Regions from separate parts of the Acinetobacter sp. GQ146 genome, predicted to be linked through region 1. Evidence: predicted binding sites of a transcription regulator. Region 1 holds the regulator's gene; each other region holds the start of a gene.

Evidence for each region. The regulator PhoB, encoded in region 1, activates phosphate uptake and scavenging genes when phosphate is short. The targets are predictions, from matches to a motif close to TGTCATNAANCTGTCATAA.
Region 2: a site for PhoB is predicted at 3,145-3,163, ahead of AC6CHI_RS00030 (DNA translocase FtsK). Genes of this name have one in related genera too.
Region 3: a site for PhoB is predicted at 2,214-2,232, ahead of AC6CHI_RS11785 (porin). Genes of this name have one in related genera too.

What each region holds. Positions count from the first base shown of each region.
Region 1 is NZ_JCAXDV010000003.1:47,701-53,193, forward strand. Features, by position in the region: gene AC6CHI_RS06295 (sulfurtransferase) at 1-501, shown strand, start outside; gene asd (archaetidylserine decarboxylase) at 498-1,349, shown strand; gene phoR (phosphate regulon sensor histidine kinase PhoR) at 1,422-2,780, opposite strand; gene phoB (phosphate regulon transcriptional regulator PhoB) at 2,791-3,501, opposite strand; gene AC6CHI_RS06315 (TetR/AcrR family transcriptional regulator) at 3,722-4,408, opposite strand; gene AC6CHI_RS06320 (SDR family NAD(P)-dependent oxidoreductase) at 4,618-5,457, shown strand.
Region 2 is NZ_JCAXDV010000001.1:1,996-7,488, forward strand. Features, by position in the region: gene rimI (ribosomal protein S18-alanine N-acetyltransferase) at 1-378, shown strand, start outside; gene AC6CHI_RS00015 (arginyltransferase) at 415-1,230, opposite strand; gene aat (leucyl/phenylalanyl-tRNA--protein transferase) at 1,250-1,984, opposite strand; gene trxB (thioredoxin-disulfide reductase) at 2,067-3,020, opposite strand; gene AC6CHI_RS00030 (DNA translocase FtsK) at 3,274-5,493, shown strand, end outside.
Region 3 is NZ_JCAXDV010000007.1:17,986-23,478, forward strand. Features, by position in the region: gene AC6CHI_RS11765 (alpha/beta fold hydrolase) at 1-414, shown strand, start outside; gene AC6CHI_RS11770 (NAD(P)-dependent oxidoreductase) at 425-1,297, shown strand; gene AC6CHI_RS11775 (YARHG domain-containing protein) at 1,384-1,653, shown strand; gene AC6CHI_RS11780 (HIT family protein) at 1,698-2,117, shown strand; gene AC6CHI_RS11785 (porin) at 2,371-3,453, shown strand; gene AC6CHI_RS11790 (methylenetetrahydrofolate reductase C-terminal domain-containing protein) at 3,497-4,897, opposite strand; gene AC6CHI_RS11795 (DUF6231 family protein) at 5,028-5,493, opposite strand, start outside.

The DNA.
Region 1 (5,493 bases):
GGCATTCATGCATGGTTGGCAGCAGGCTTGCCAACAACTTCGGAGCAGGAGCAATTCGTCCCTGAGCAGCCTTTGGTTGAGCTGAATCTGGCTGCCCAAGATCAGGTCCGAATTGAATATGCAGAATTGCTTACCTTAGTCCAGCAACAGGCAATTCAGCTTTGGGATTGTCGTACTGAAGATGAATATACGGGTTTAAGATTGGCAGCTCGACGTGGCGGTCATATTCCAAATGCACGCCATTTTGAATGGAGTACTGCCCTTGACCGTGAAAATCATTTAAAATTGTATGCTTTAGAACGCACGCAACAACGCTTAGAACAACAAGGTTTCAATTTACAAGAACCTGTGGTGGTGTACTGTCAGTCACATCATCGTTCAGGTTTGGCTTATATTCTGGGTCGTGTATTGGGTTGGAAGATTCGAGCTTATGATGGTGCGTGGAGTGAATGGGGCAATCGCCTCGATAGTCCAATTGTTACTGGAGAGTTACCGTCTTGAGCCTCACCTCACGTTTAACAAAACAATTCTTTATTCAAGCACAACGTGTTGTGCCGCAACATCAATTATCCCGTGTGGTCGGTAAGCTTGCTGCCAGTGAACATCCGTTAATTAAAAATACGGTGATTTCTGCATTTAAAGCGCAATATGGCATTGATATGTCAATTGCAGAGCAGAAAAATGCGTTGAAATATAAGTCCTTCAATGAATTTTTTACGCGTGCCTTACAAGAAGGTGTCCGTGAAATTGATATGGATGCCAGCAGTATTGTCTCTCCAGCTGATGGTGCTATTTCCCAATTGGGTCATATCGAAGCTGGTGAAGTGTTCCAAGCCAAAGGGCAAAGTTTTTCGGTTGAAAAACTGATTGCCGATCCGCAGTTGGCTGAACCGTTTAAAGAAGGTGAATTTGCCACCGTGTATTTGTCACCACGAGACTATCACCGTGTGCATATGCCATTTGCAGGCACACTGACGGAAACGCTGTATGTTCCTGGTGAATTGTTCTCTGTAAATCAAACCACGGCTGAAAATATTCCCGGTTTGTTTGCGCGCAATGAACGTATGGTGTGCTTGTTTGACACCGAATTGGGGCGTATGGCTGTGGTGTTAGTCGGGGCGATGATTGTGGCTGGGATTGAAACGGTTGCGACTGGCAAGGTAAAACCGACAGGTCGTTTAGAGTTAAACCAACACAATTTGTTCCTCGAAAAAGGCGCGGAGTTAGGCCGTTTCTATTTGGGTTCAACCGCGATTGTGTTGTTTGAACAAAATAAAATGCAGTGGGATGCGCAGTTTAAAGCCAATTCAACGGTGGTGATGGGGCAGGCGCTCGGTCATACCGTGTAATAGACGGCTTGAGATGGCTATGCTGTATAGCCATCTCAATCATCAGATTCAAAATACTATAAAAATAATCAGTTAGCTCATGTGATACAGGCGTTCTTTCGAGAACACCACTTTAAAAGTTGAGCCTTGATTTTCTTTGGATTCAATTTCTAAATGCGCGTTATGTTGCATCAGCACGTGCTTCACAATCGCCAGTCCCAGCCCTGTTCCACCTGTTTGACGGCTACGTGCACTATCGACTCGATAGAAACGTTCGGTTAAGCGCGGGAGATGTTTCGGGTCAATGCCAATACCAGTATCTTGCACAGTGAAATAACCATGTTCGCCATCATCATGCCAGCCCATGGTAATGGTGCCGCCTTTGGGGGTGTATTTGATGGCATTGGTAATCAGATTGCTAAAGGCACTGGCCAATTCGGTATCTGAACCAATCAAGTCACAATGGCTGTCAATGTCGAGATTTAAGGTATGCCCATAATCAACATTGTAGGCCTGCGCATCATCAAATAATTGATTCATTAAACTTGGCATTTCAATGATTTGATTTTTGGCAATTTGTTTATTGTTTTCTAAGCGCGACAGCAGCAGTAAATCATTGACCAGAGCATTCATGCGTTTGGTTTGCGCCTGCATTTGCTCGAAAGCACGTTTCCAGCGCGGATTTAAATCTTCCTGATCGGTAAAGGTTTCAATATAGCCACTGAGTACCGTTAATGGCGTGCGTAATTCGTGTGAAATATTATCGACAAAGTCTTTACGCATTTGTTCCAGATTATGCATACGCGTCACGTCATAGGCGACCAGTAAGCGGCTTTCACCGCCGAAACGGGTCATTTTGATTTGCACATAATGATCTTCAAATACCGAGGACTTCATTTTTATGCCATCAGGGTTTTGATCGCTTTGCTTGAAGTATTCGATAAAACTTGGCTGGCGTAAAATGGTCATGATATTACGGCCCCGATCCATCGCCTGAATCCCGAGCAGCTTTTCAGCCGCAGGGTTCCACCATTCAATCTGATGCAGTTCATCAATCAGCACCACGGCTTCAGCCAGAGCCACCAGTGAAGACTGAGCGCGATCAATCAAACCGACCATTTCGGCTTGTACAATCCGCTCTTGGCGTTGGGCACGATAAACATTAAACAGCAAAGCGCCCCAAATTCCATTTAGATTGGGGGGAATATCATAGGGACGATTGGAAATCCATTCATTGACCAGATACAAGGAACGCAGTTGAAAGGCAAAAAAAATGGTGAAGGCAGCAAAAATGCAGATCCAGAAATACCCTATACCGAGTCCTATAAAGCCCGCAATCAGCAGCAGGAATGCCAGTAAGCGTAAGTCTTGCTTGGCAAAAATCCATAAACTGCTATAACGGAATTTTTGATGTTCACGAGCCAGTTCGGGGACAGGATAGGGTTCATACATAAATTTAAAATTAACCTAAGGCTACATCTGCACGGGTAGAGAAACGGTATCCGGTACCACGTACGGTTTGAACAAAACGGTCTGCGCCATAGGGCTCTAAGACTTTGCGTAAGCGACGAATATGCACGTCAATGGTACGGTCTTCAATATAAACATTGCCCCCCCAGACTTGATCAAGCAATTGCGCACGGGTATAGGCACGTTCAGGATGGGTCATGAAGAAGGCCAACAAACGATATTCCGTTGGACCCATTTCTAGAATGTTATTGCCAAAACTCACGCGTTGGCTGACTGGGTCAAGCAATAAACCATTGGCATCAATGGTTTTTTCGCCACTCAGAGCATTGGCGCGACGCAATACGGCTTTAATGCGCGATACCAATTCACGTGTCGAAAACGGTTTGGTCATGTAGTCATCTGCACCTGCATCGAGACCTTGGACTTTATGGTCTTCTTCTCCGCGCGCAGTGAGCATAATCACAGGAATTTCAGATAAATTTTCATCGCGTTTCAGGCGACGACAGAGATCGACACCGCTGACACCACCCGGCATCATCCAGTCGAGCAGAATTAACGCTGGGCGTTGATCGACAATCATTTGATGCGCCTGTTTTGCATCTTCTGCCTGTAAGCATTGAAAGCCTGCCATATCCAAAGAGGTATGAATCATCTCTCGAATGGGAAGTTCGTCATCGACGATTAGTATGTAGTCATCTTTCACAACGCAATATCCTATTGATGATAACGGTAGGCCGTTTTTTATTTATGACAGGCTTATTACAAAGATTAATTATGACAGTATCATTGCAGAATAGGGGAGAATGCCGATTTTCGCAAAGTTTTGTGACAATTTTTAGTCGAAAACATGAACAATTTTAGACAATCTCCTTCGCTGGATACAAATCAAATTTAAATTATCGTAAAAATTAAATTGCTGTAATTTAATTTTTTTTAGTCGAAAATGAAGATAACAGTGCAATAAACACCACGCGGCAAGAGGCCAGTACATCTTCTAAAGACTGTTTAAAGCCACTGATGACCCAGCGAATCGCAATTTGTGTGACATAGCCATTTAAGCCGGTTGAAACCCATGAAATTTCACGTTCTGAGTGTGGCAGGTTCGGCATCATCAACATGACAAAAGCATGAATCATGCGATCAAAGCGCAACATGGTTTCGTGCAGGGTGGCTTGATTATGTAGCTCTTGTACCAGCATGGCATCAATATAAATAATACGCGCCATGCGCGGATTATCTCTGAGCGTACTCAACAAGGCCGTGAGTCCCGCATCTACCATTTTTTCGTGATTGCCAGAGGCTTGCATAATCGCCTGCATCACGTTGTGCTGAAGTTCATCAATCAGTTTTACAAAAATGGTTTGGAATAACTGATCGCTTTTCTTAAACGATTCGTAAAAATAACGTTCAGTCAGTTTGGCTTCATTACAGATATCTTTCACGGTTACGGCAAAAAAACCATGGGTGCCATACACCTCAATACCAGCTTCAATTAATTTTTCACGACGTGCAAGTTTGCGCTCACTCAGAGACAGCCCTTTAAACTGACGTTCTTTATTTTTCAGTGGATTTTCGTTTTTTTCTGCATCGTTGGTATTGGAGTGAGTCATAGAGGCAAAACGTAGCAAAGACGGTGTATAGTTTAACAACAATTGCCACAAATACCTAAATTTAAGCAGGCTGAAAATTACAAACCACATTTATCTGATCATTATTGACAATGGCTATTGTCAAATTTATATTGATTCAGTCAAACGCATAGACCATCAAAAAACAGTGATGGCATTGTCAGCGTCTATGCAACCCATAAGGAAACAAAATGAAAAATTTTAACAATAAAGTGGCAGCCGTCACGGGTGCGGGTTCAGGAATTGGTCAACAACTGGCACTGCTGTTAGCGCAACAGGGGTGTCATCTTTCGCTTAGTGATATTAATGAGCAAGGTTTGGCAAAAACCGTGGAACTATTGAAAGACAGTCAGGTACGAGTGACCACTAAAAAACTGGATGTGGCCGATCGTGATGCTGTGCGGGCTTGGGCTGCAGAAACTGTGCAAGATCATGGTTCCGTCAATATGATTTTCAACAATGCTGGGGTGGCATTGGGCTCGACGGTTGAAGGCGCGAGTTATGATGAGTTGGAATGGATTGTCGGGATTAATTTTTGGGGGGTGGTGTACGGCACCAAAGAGTTCTTGCCTTTGATTAAGCAAACAGGTGAGGGGCATATTATTAATATTTCCAGCTTGTTTGGTTTAACGGCACAACCAACCCAATCGGCTTACAATGCCACTAAGTTTGCGGTACGTGGTTTTACCGAATCTTTACGCCAAGAACTGGATATTGAAAACTGTGGCGTAAGTGCACTTTGTGTCCATCCCGGTGGCATCCGAACCAATATTGCCAATGATGCGCGCATGAACGACAGCTTGCGCAGTCTGGGCATGAACCCTGAGAAATCAGCACGGGCCTTTAACAAACTATTGCGGATTCCACCTGAAGAAGCCGCACGTCAAATTCTAAACGCGGTGCAGAAAGACAAACGCCGCGTGTTGATTGGGAACGATGCCAAGTCCCTAGATCTGATTCAACGCCTTTTGCCTACGGGCTATCAAAAGGTGACCGCCATGGCGACTTCGCTCAGCAAACGGTTTAAATAAACATGCTACGTGCTGAGTCTGGATTCAGCACGTTTT
Region 2 (5,493 bases), on a different contig from region 1:
AAGCAATTTCAAGATGCAGTGGATAGCTATCAATGTACGGTGATTGAGCAAGCTGGACAGGTGGTGGGTTTTTGTATTTTACAGCCAGTCTTGGACGAAGCCAATTTACTGTTGATGGCGATTCATCCCAATCAGCAGGGTAAAGGTTTGGGCTATCAGCTCTTGGAACAATCGATTACTTTACTAAAAAATCAGCCAGTGCAAATTTTCTTGGAAGTCCGCGAAAGTAATCAGGCGGCCATTACCTTGTATGAAAAATCAGGCTTCCACCAAATTGATCTGCGTAAAAATTATTATCCATGCCCCAAGGGTGGACGCGAGCATGCCATTATTATGGTTAAAGCCTGCAGCGATGACTTTGCGCAACTGTTTAAGTAATCAATCGATAAAGTCCAACGAACTCCATCTTATTGCTTATTTAATAATTGAATTGTTCCAGCCTGAGGGCAACGTGGTCATTAATGAGTTTCCCAACAGTTGAATTTCCTCTGCACTCAGTGAACGGTTGATACGACGCCATTGACCATCAAGCAAGACTTCTAAAGGGGTGTACTGCGACTTGTAATTCATTTTATTGGAATGTGGTACCCAATAGCCCAAATAGACATAATCTAAATCTTGTTGCTGTGCATATTCAATTTGTTTCATGATTGCAAATGCCCCTAAAGAGCGGCGGTTTTCGTCGGGCTCAAAAAAGGTATAGACCGCAGATAGACCGTCATCCAGCTGATCGCAGGTTGAAACACAGAGCAATTGATCATCTTTCCATAGCTCGAGAAAGAAACTCTCGGTACAAGTATGAATCAGGAATTTTTCGAACTGATCATAGCTCGGAGGAAACATATCGCCATCGGCATGGCGAGCATGAATATAACGCTCATATAAGGCGTAGTGCACATCACTAGCATCTTTGGGTTGGGTAATTTTAACGGTTAAATCCTGATTACGTTTCCATGCTTTTTTTTGCTTGCTGTTCATCTGGAAGTCTTGTACAGGAACACGGCAAGATAGACATTGGCGACATAAATGACATTCGGGACGATAGACAAAATCACCACTACGACGGAATCCGACCCGTGATAGTTCAGATAAAGTCACCACATCAATTCGATGTGCTGGATCTAGAAAAACCATCCGTGCTGATTTTTTTTCAAGATAACTGCATTCATGTGGCGGTGTAATGTAGTACTGTAAATCATTTAACAGGGACTTCGGGTGATAAGAATTCATAAAGATCCCTCTATTGTTCTCATTCGATTAACTGCGAAGATAACGCTATTCTTTTACTTGAAAATACACCCTCTTGATACTTTTTCCAATCGATAGGGGGTTGTTTTATCATATCTTGTAACGAATTTAAGTACTCTTGTCGAGAAATTGTACAGGCTCCTAGACTGAGTAAATGATCATTCACTAGCTGGCAGTCTACCCAAGCCAGTTTATTTTCTCTAGCGAGCAGCATGAGCGTGTAAAATGCCATTTTAGAGACATCGGTGCGCAGGCTAAACATGGATTCACCAAAGCAGCCTTGGCCAATACTGACCCCATAGAGTCCCCCAACCAGCTGTTCCTGTTCCCAGACTTCTACACTATAGGCATAACCAGCGGCAAACAGGCTTAAATAGCCTTGAATAATGTCTTCTGAAATCCAAGTTTCATCGGCATAGCTACGGGGTAAGGCACAGGAGCGAATCACCGTTTCAAAGGCATGGTTGATGGTAATTTTATAGTCCTGCTTTTTCATGGTGCGCAGTAAGGATTTACTCGGATGATACTGCTCAGGTCGAATAATGCAGCGTGGTTCTGGGCACCACCAGCAAATCGGTTCATCCGCGGAAAACCATGGAAATAGACCATGGGTGTAGGCTTCATACAGCGTGGAAGGGGAGAGGTCTGCACCGATACAAATTAGTCCGTGTCCTTCAGGATCAGCGGCAATCGGATCAGGAAATAAATATTCAGAAGGGGCTAAAGTCTGTGGCATGATTTTATTCGGAGTGTCATTCTTTGCTCTATCATACATAAAAAAACCGCCCAAATTGGGCGGTCTTTTTTGATGCAAAAGATTATGAGCCGAGTGCATCTAAATATTTTTCAGCATCCAGTGCTGCCATACAGCCTGAACCTGCTGAAGTAATCGCTTGACGATAGATGCTGTCAGCCACGTCACCCGCTGCAAATACACCTGCAACCGATGTTGCTGTGGCATTGCCAGAAGTACCGCTGTGCACTTGAATATAACCATCACGCAAGTTCAATTGACCTTCAAACATGCCTGTATTTGGTTTGTGACCAATGGCAATGAATAAGCCCTGAACGTCTACATCTTGTGTACTTTCATCTACAGTTGATTTTAAACGGACTGAAGTAACACCTGTGTTGTCACCCAATACTTCATCCACTTGATTGTTCCAAAGAATGCTGATTTTGCCTTCTTTTTCTTTTTCAAATAAATGATCTTGTAGAATTTTTTCAGAACGTAAGCTGTCACGACGGTGAACCAGAGTCACATGTGAAGCAATATTCGACAAATAAAGCGCTTCTTCTACGGCAGTGTTACCGCCACCGACCACCATGACTTTTTGGTTTTTATAGAAGAAACCATCACAGGTTGCACAGGCACTTACACCTTGACCCATGAATTTCGCTTCAGACTCTAAACCTAAATACTGTGCGGTCGCGCCTGTTGCAATAATTAAGGCATCACAGGTGAACTCTTCCATATCACCTTTAAGCACAAATGGGCGAACACTCAGGTCGACTTCATTGATATGGTCATACACGATTTCTGTGCCAAAACGTTCTGCATGGGCTTGCATACGCTCCATCAGGGCTGGACCCGTTAAACCATCAGGATCACCTGGCCAGTTATCCACTTCGGTGGTTGTGGTTAATTGACCACCCAATTGTAAACCAGCAATCAGGGTTGGTTTTAAATTGGCACGTGCCGCATACACTGCAGCGCTATAACCCGCAGGGCCAGAACCTAAAATAATTAATCGTGAGTGACGAACGCTCATCCGCGACATCCTTTTTTTCTTTCAAAATTTATGAAATTATACGTGAAAGTGTATAACAGTTGTGTGTGATCAATGTGGGTAATATTGATCATGCAAATCGATTTGAGCTATATAGAATTAAAGTTAACAACAAGCCCTCATAATCTTGCATCTTTTTTACGTGAACAGGTGCATAATATCAGGTTTTATTAAGAAACAAATTCAGGTTGTTTTCCAGAAAAACATGAATGAAAAAATGCCTACAGGACAGAGTATGACTGCGGTGTCGGGTGCTTATGCACAGCGCTTAATTTTGACATTATTTTTAGTCTCGTTTGGAATTTATCTGTTCCTTGCAACAGTCACTTATACGCCTTTTGATCCCGGTTGGATGCATATTTCCAGTGATACGCAACAGGTGTCAAATGCGAGTGGAGTTGCTGGAGCGTGGATTTCAGATTTATTGTTCGGATTTTTAGGCTGGGCAAGCTTACTCATCCCAATTTTTTTATTTATTGAAGCTGTACAAGTCTGGTGGCCTCGCAGTTTTCTGAACCGACCTTTCCGCTATGCAGCGCAGTTTTTTATTTTGTTGGCATCAGCCACTTTATTATTCCTGTTTTGGGAAGTGCCAGCAGATACTCTGACCAATGCATCAGGCGGTATTATTGGTTATGAGCTGGGACAAAGCTTAAGCCAATTACTGACTGTCTATGGTGCTGCATTTTTCTTGCTGGTGTTTTGGCTGGTACTTTTCACTTTGGCTTTTGGGGTCAAGTGGAATAAAACTTGGCAAACTCTCCAAGCGACTCCGGCTTATTTACAAGATTTATTTTATAAAAATGTGCCTGAGAGCGAGTCTGATTTTGATCGTACGACGCCACAGGTTAAAAAACAGGTGGTGGCTGTTGCACCCGCAAAAGCCCTTGCCAAAGATGACGTGACTCCATCTGCAGAAACTCAAACTGCCGAGCAGCCATTTGTGGCCAGTGCAGCCGCAGAGCGTCTCTTTGATGATATGGTGCAGAAAGAAGCGAACAGCACCTCGCCTACGCAGATAGATCTAGACGATGATGAAGAGTTTGAAAAAACCTTAGCCAAAGCACATCAATTAGAGCAGGACAGTCAGCGCAAGATCGCTTCAGGTGAAGTCTGGCGAGCGCTGAATACACATAATGATCATCAGCATAAGCAAGATATTGAAGCCTTATTGAAAGCCGCTGAAGATGAAACCATTACACCAAAGCACGATTTTGGTTCAGTGGTGGCACGTCAGCAGCATGAAGAAGCTCAATTCGAGATGAGCTCAGTTCAAGCCAAAAATGGGTTGGATTGGGATGATGATGAGATCTTTGATGAGTTATTGGCTGCTGTTCCAAACGCAAAAACTGCGACGGATGTCCATACGCCATTTCAGCGTCCTGAGCTTCAATTGTTGCAAAGCACTGAGTTTGCCACGCAAGCGATGGAATCTGCAGCACTAGCAACGGTAGCCACAGCTGGCGCAGTGGGGGTCGCAGAGGGAGCGGTTAAGGCACGCTTACTGAATGATGAGCTGAATCGTTTTCTGGATGATTTTGATGCCGAAGAGCAACAGGTCGCGCGTGTAGTTGAGTCGCCTAGCAGCTCTTATGCGCAATCTTCAGCCTTTGTGCAAGCCCCTATTCAGCATACCACCCTTGAACCTTCGGTGCCGTCTACATCGCCAGAAAAAGTGGAATTGTCCAAAGAAGCCTTTATAGAGGCATGGCAAGAAACCGCAGGGAAACCACAAGACGAAGATGAAGAGTTTGATTTTGATGCACCACTGACCGATGCAGCGGGACGCCCAATGTCGCGTGCCATGCAAGTAGCGCAGAAACGTCGAGATTTATCGACCTTACCAAGTTTGGATTTACTGGATCGGGTCGATCCAAACAAGAAAGTCAATTTTACTGCAGAACAGTTGACACGCCTTTCAGAACTGCTGGAAATTAAACTGCAAGAGTTTAATGTTAAAGCCAAAGTGATTGAAGCCCAGCCAGGTCCTGTGGTAACACGCTTTGAACTGGATTTAGCGCCAGGGGTAAAAGCATCCAAAGTTACCAATATTTCCAAAGATTTGGCACGCTCCATGTCGATGGCATCGGTACGTGTGGTCGAGGTGATTCCGGGCAAACCTTATATTGGCATTGAAATTCCGAATAGTGCACGTGAAATGGTACGCTTGATTGAATTATTGGAAACACCTGCCTATCGAGACCCTGCGGGTTTATTGTCGATGGCAATGGGGAAAGATATTTCAGGCAATCCAGTGATTACCGATTTAGGTAAGGCACCGCATATGCTGGTGGCAGGCACCACGGGTTCAGGTAAATCGGTAGCCGTAAACTCGATGATTTTATCGATGCTGCTGAAATACACTCCTGATCAATTGCGTTTGATTTTAATTGACCCTAAGCAATTGGAACTTGCGAACTATAATGACATTCCGCATTTACTTACACCAGTTGTC
Region 3 (5,493 bases), on a different contig from region 1:
TATGCCAGTTATAAAACCTTACTCGGTAATCTAGATGATTTAGAAATCGTGAAGGAGAATGCCACGATCAGTAAGTTTCTCAACAATATGATTGATTATCCTGGTGGGATCAATCAGGACATGATTTTTAAAATCTGGCTTCAAAATGGTCTTAAACATGGCAATATTCTATTAGATCATAAGCATATACAATTAAATTCAATCACTTCCTCTCTATTGATTGGTGCAGGTCAGACTGATCAACTTGTCACTGCAAATGCAATTAAACCCTTATGTGAATTGACAAACAGCCAAGATGTCACGTTTACTCTTATCCCAGGTGGACATTTAGGCCTAATGTCCAGCAAAGCGAGTGCCGAACAATTTTGGCCTCAACTCACGGCTTGGCTAGCACAGAGATCAACAAAGATATAAAGGAAATAGCATGATTCATTCAGTTGCATTTATTGGTTTAGGCGCTATGGGTTATCGTATGGCAGCTCATCTTCCTAAGCACTTCGAAACCGTATTCGTTTGGAATCGTAATTTTGCCAAAGCTGAGCAACATGCAACTGAATATGGAACGCTTGCCGTATCGCTACAAGAAGCCGTACAAGCCGATATCGTTTTTTCCTGTCTTCCAACCAGCCAAGATGTCGAAACACTGATTGCTGGACTTGAACTCAAAGCTGGTAGTATCTGGATTGACTGCACCAGCGGAGTTCCTGAATCAGCGAAAAGAGTTGCCGAAGCTTTAAACATTCAACAGGTGGCTTTCCTCGATGCACCAGTCAGTGGGCAAACCATTGGTGCTGAAAATGCAACCCTTACGGTCATGGTCGGTGGTGATGCGGATGCTTTTAGCAAGGCATTACCAGCCCTGAACGCTATAGGCAAACTAATTAAACATGTCGGTGATTCTGGTGCAGGTTTTGCCGTGAAAGCCGTGAACAACATGTTGCTTGCTGTTAATTTATGCGCTGCTGCAGAAGGGTTTACAACCTTAAAAGCACATGGCGTAAATCTTAATGAGGCACTGGATTGTATTAATGCATCTAGTGGCAAAAGCGGTGTAACTGAAACCGTATTACCACAACGCGTATTAAATCGCAGTTTTCCTCTAACATTTGCATTACCTTTATTGGCCAAGGACACTGGAATTGCGCTAGATTTGGTCAGAGATGCCAAACTTTCAGCGCCTGTAATTGCACTAACACAAAGTCTTATACAGGCAGCAAGTGATCTTGCAGTAGAAGAAAGTGATTTTTCTAGTGCGGTGAAACTCTATGAATCTTGGAGCAAAATTACACTTGAGTAATAACTTGCCATTGAACTACTCGATTTAAACCCAATATTGTAATAAGGTGTTTAACATATACTGTTACAAACAATGAGGAAACTCTTATGAATAAGTTGCTGATTGCCTGTCTTACAGGTTTATCAACTTTAGTTGCGGCAAATGTGTTTGCTGCAACACCAGAGCAAGAGTGCCAAAAGTTGAAAAATGATCATGATGTCATTTATGCATCAAAAGGTTTCTGCTTTAAAGACCCGGAAGCAAAAGCAAAGTTTGGTAATGAAAACTGCTATACCACCAAGCCGAAGTTTTCTGAGAAAGAGCAACAACGTCTTGACGAAATCAAAGCACGCCAGAAAGAACTTAATTGTAAATAATGACTAAATTCCCCGATATAAGGGAAAATGATAAAGGATGCATCATGGCTTACGATGATCAAAATATTTTTGCAAGAATTCTACGTGGCGAACTTCCTGCCATTAAAGTATATGAAGACGATCAAGTTCTTGCTTTTATGGACATTATGCCACAAGCGGAAGGTCACACTTTAGTCATTCCAAAAACGCCTGCAGTGAGTCTACTGGATCTTCCAGCAGACGCTGCAGCCTATACCATTCAGATTACACAGAAAATTGCGCGTGCAATGGAAAAAGGTTTAGGGGTTGATGGCATTGTATTAATGCAACTCACCGGAGCCTCTGCTGGACAAACGGTTCCACATGTCCATTTCCATCTTATTCCAACCAATGTGCATCAATTAGGTAAACATGCCGCACAAATGGGCGATCAAGAAAAGATTAAAGCGCAGGCAGAAAAAATTAAGGCTGCTCTAGAAGAGTAAACAAGTAGTCACAATACTTAATGGAGCTTCGGCTCCATTTTTTTATTTTATAAAAATTAAAAATAAATTAAATCTGAGAGTTATCTATTCACGATTCGTCATCAAACTGTCATCTATTTTTCACTTTGCTGTCACAAAGTTTGCAGATACTGCATAGCAAGTTGGTGAGCTATGTAACGAATTGTACAGAAGCGAACTAAAAATAAGAGTTTGTTGGCACTTGCCATAAAAATTGTGTTTTGGAGAAATCTCAATGAAAAAATTGCTTCTTGCTGCAGCAGTAACAACGTTAAGCTTAAACGCAGCACAAGCAGCGCCAACTTTGTACGGTAAATTAAACGTATCTATCGACAATGTTGACAACTATGATTTCAAGGGTAATGACGTTTCTGAAGTAAGCTCGCATGCTTCACGCCTAGGGGTTAAAGGCGAAGAGAAACTTACAGACAACCTTTCTGCAATTTACCAAGCTGAATGGGCTGTTTCTACTGATGGTTCTGGTTCTGATACAGACTGGAGTGCACGTAACCGTTTCCTCGGTTTAAAATCTGAAGGCGTTGGTGCATTAAAAGTAGGTAACTACGACTCGTATTTCAAAACTGCAGCTGGCAAATATCAAGATATTTTTAATGACCACACTCGCTTAGACATGGGTAAAATCATGTATGGTGAAGAGCGTCTTAAAAACGTGATTGGCTTTGAAACTGATAAAAAATTAATGGGTGGCTTGCAGTTCAGCGCAATGGCACAGCAAGGCGAAAATAGCGCTTCAGATTACACTACTGAAAAACGCGATGGTTTCGGTGATTCAGTTTCTACAGCTCTCAGCTACGAAAACAAAAACATCGGCTTAGCTCTAGCCGTTGCTGGTAACTTCGGTGTACAAGGTGACTACGCGGCTTACAAACTAAAAGATGTAGAGTCTGATGCTATTCGCGTAACTGGCTCGTATAATTTTAAAGCATTAGGGCTTTCAGGTTTAACACTTGGTGGCTTATGGCAACAGGCAGAATTGTCAGACTCTCCTTCTGCTGCAGCATTAGAAGCTAATGCTTTAGTAAAAGAGGCTGCATCTCTTGAAGAGCAAGCTTGGGGTGTAACGGCAACATATAACTTTAATAACTCACCTTGGTCTTTAAAAGGTGAATACCATACTGCAGTATCTACAGCAGACGCTCAAGATGACCGCACTATTGATTTATATGGTCTTGGTCTAGACTACCAGATGAATAAGCAAGCGCGTATGTACACTTTCCTTGCACAACAAAAACGTGACTGGGTTAAAGAAGACGATATGATGACAGCTTTCGGTTTAGGCATGGAATACAACTTCTAAACCAATCCTTAAAAAAAACACGCTTCGGCGTGTTTTTTTTGCTTTAAGTTTCTAAAAACCAATTTTTCCAAGAGCTAGTACCACGCACCTCGATTGGTACCGTTTCAATAATTCGCTCTTTAAGCAGTACAGTTTGATTAACCTGTTGTGCCAATCGAGCCTTAATAGAGTGGATACATTCACGGTCTCCGAACTCACAGCGATCTAGAGTTGTTCCACCACAAGGACCATTTGCCAAGCCTTTTGGACATGTTTCTGGACAAATATAGAGTGTCTCTGCCAAACGGCATTGCCCACAACTTTCGCACCCTACCACACCATGTTTAGAAATATATTCTGACTTGAGTAACAACTTGCTTGCAAACTGACCTGACCAAAACTTGGAACTAAAGACCTTACTTCCAATGTTACGAGCCACCTTTGAATCAAACATTGCGTCATGCATGAATTGCATTGACTTATATTTTAATAACTGCTCACCCGAAACTGTCATTTCCTGAACTGCCAGTTGAGGCTTTAATTCATCCCCTTGTTCTATGTGATGCAGCTCAGTCCATTTTTGTACACATTGCTCTAGTGTTAGATTTTGAAATTCCTTTAGAACCTTCGCTAAAGCCTCCTGCTCATCACTTTTATGACAAGCCGATAAATGTACGCCAGCAAAGCCTAAATGCTGACAAATCAGAATTTGTAACGCACAACGTGCATAAACATTTTGCGCTGCCAGCTCTGGACTGATTGCTTTTTCTCGTCGCAACAGGTCGATTAAATGATCGGTCAAAACAATACCCGCAACTTGGTATTGATGCATAAATTCTGCACGTGGCAAAGTTAAAGGCATGACACATGCATAGAGCTCGATTTCAGCATGGTGTGTTTCTAAATATGTTTTGATTTCTTTTAATGCATCCAAATCAAATCCCAATTGCGTAACCACATAATCAGCACCAGCTAAAATTTTCTTTTCTAGCTTAAAGTACTGGGCGTCATGTTCGGCCTTTGCATATTTAAAAGGATTAAATGCCACACCAATTTTTAAATCTGGCAGAAGCTGCCTAGCATGTATCACAGCATTCACAGATTCTAAATAACGCGTACGAGGTTGATCTGAATCCAATCCATCTTGATGTTGCTTGAGCTTATCCCCCGTCAACAATAGAACATTTTCATGTCCTTCTTTTTTAACGACCTGCAGGAATTGTTGAAAATCTGATATATCTCGATCCTTACCCGAGAAATGTAAAATCTTGCGAAGCTGCGATGGATAGCTTTGTGCAATCGTTAATGGTACAGGGTCATGATCTGTACGCACCCGATCTGCAATTGTCATGGTTACAGGATAACCCGCCAAATCCGCAGGCACAGGCAAGACGTGTTTTGTGGGTAAATATTCTAGAAAAATAGAAAAATGCTGATGAGGCAAACAATTGGAGGGCTTAGACATATCGCTCGGGAGATTTTGACTAATGTCAGAAATAGAGCGCCATATTATAAAAGATGAGAATGTTTATATGCAAAATAAATAATAAGCTTGCAAAAAATTCACAAGCTTTTGCCGTGCTAAATATGTTTAATTACCAACGGAATTTATTCCAATTTTCAGGATTAGCCCAATATTTCGAATTAAACCAATCTGGAACATGCTTATAAGTTAAAATATTAAATTGCCAAATCGCAATATCCCCTTGCTGATCAGACTTCTCGATCAACTGGGTAAACCCCAAAGCACGCATCATTTTTTCATCTTGAGTTCGGGTAACCACCACCAATTTTTTGGCCATCAAATCACGCAGTTTCACTAAAAACTGGGATTTATACCCTTCCGATAATTCAGACATCTCAGGGCTATCTAGTAACACAAAACCCAAATCATAACGCTGCGTAAAAGGCAGACTTAGCAGCTCAGTTACGCTAAAATGACTCCAACGAATTGATTGATTCTGGTCATATTGCTCTAAATTTTGACCAATACACAATGCAGTTTGGATAGGCTGTTCCTGAGATAAATCGTCTAGCATAGAAGTGATGACATTCTGTTCA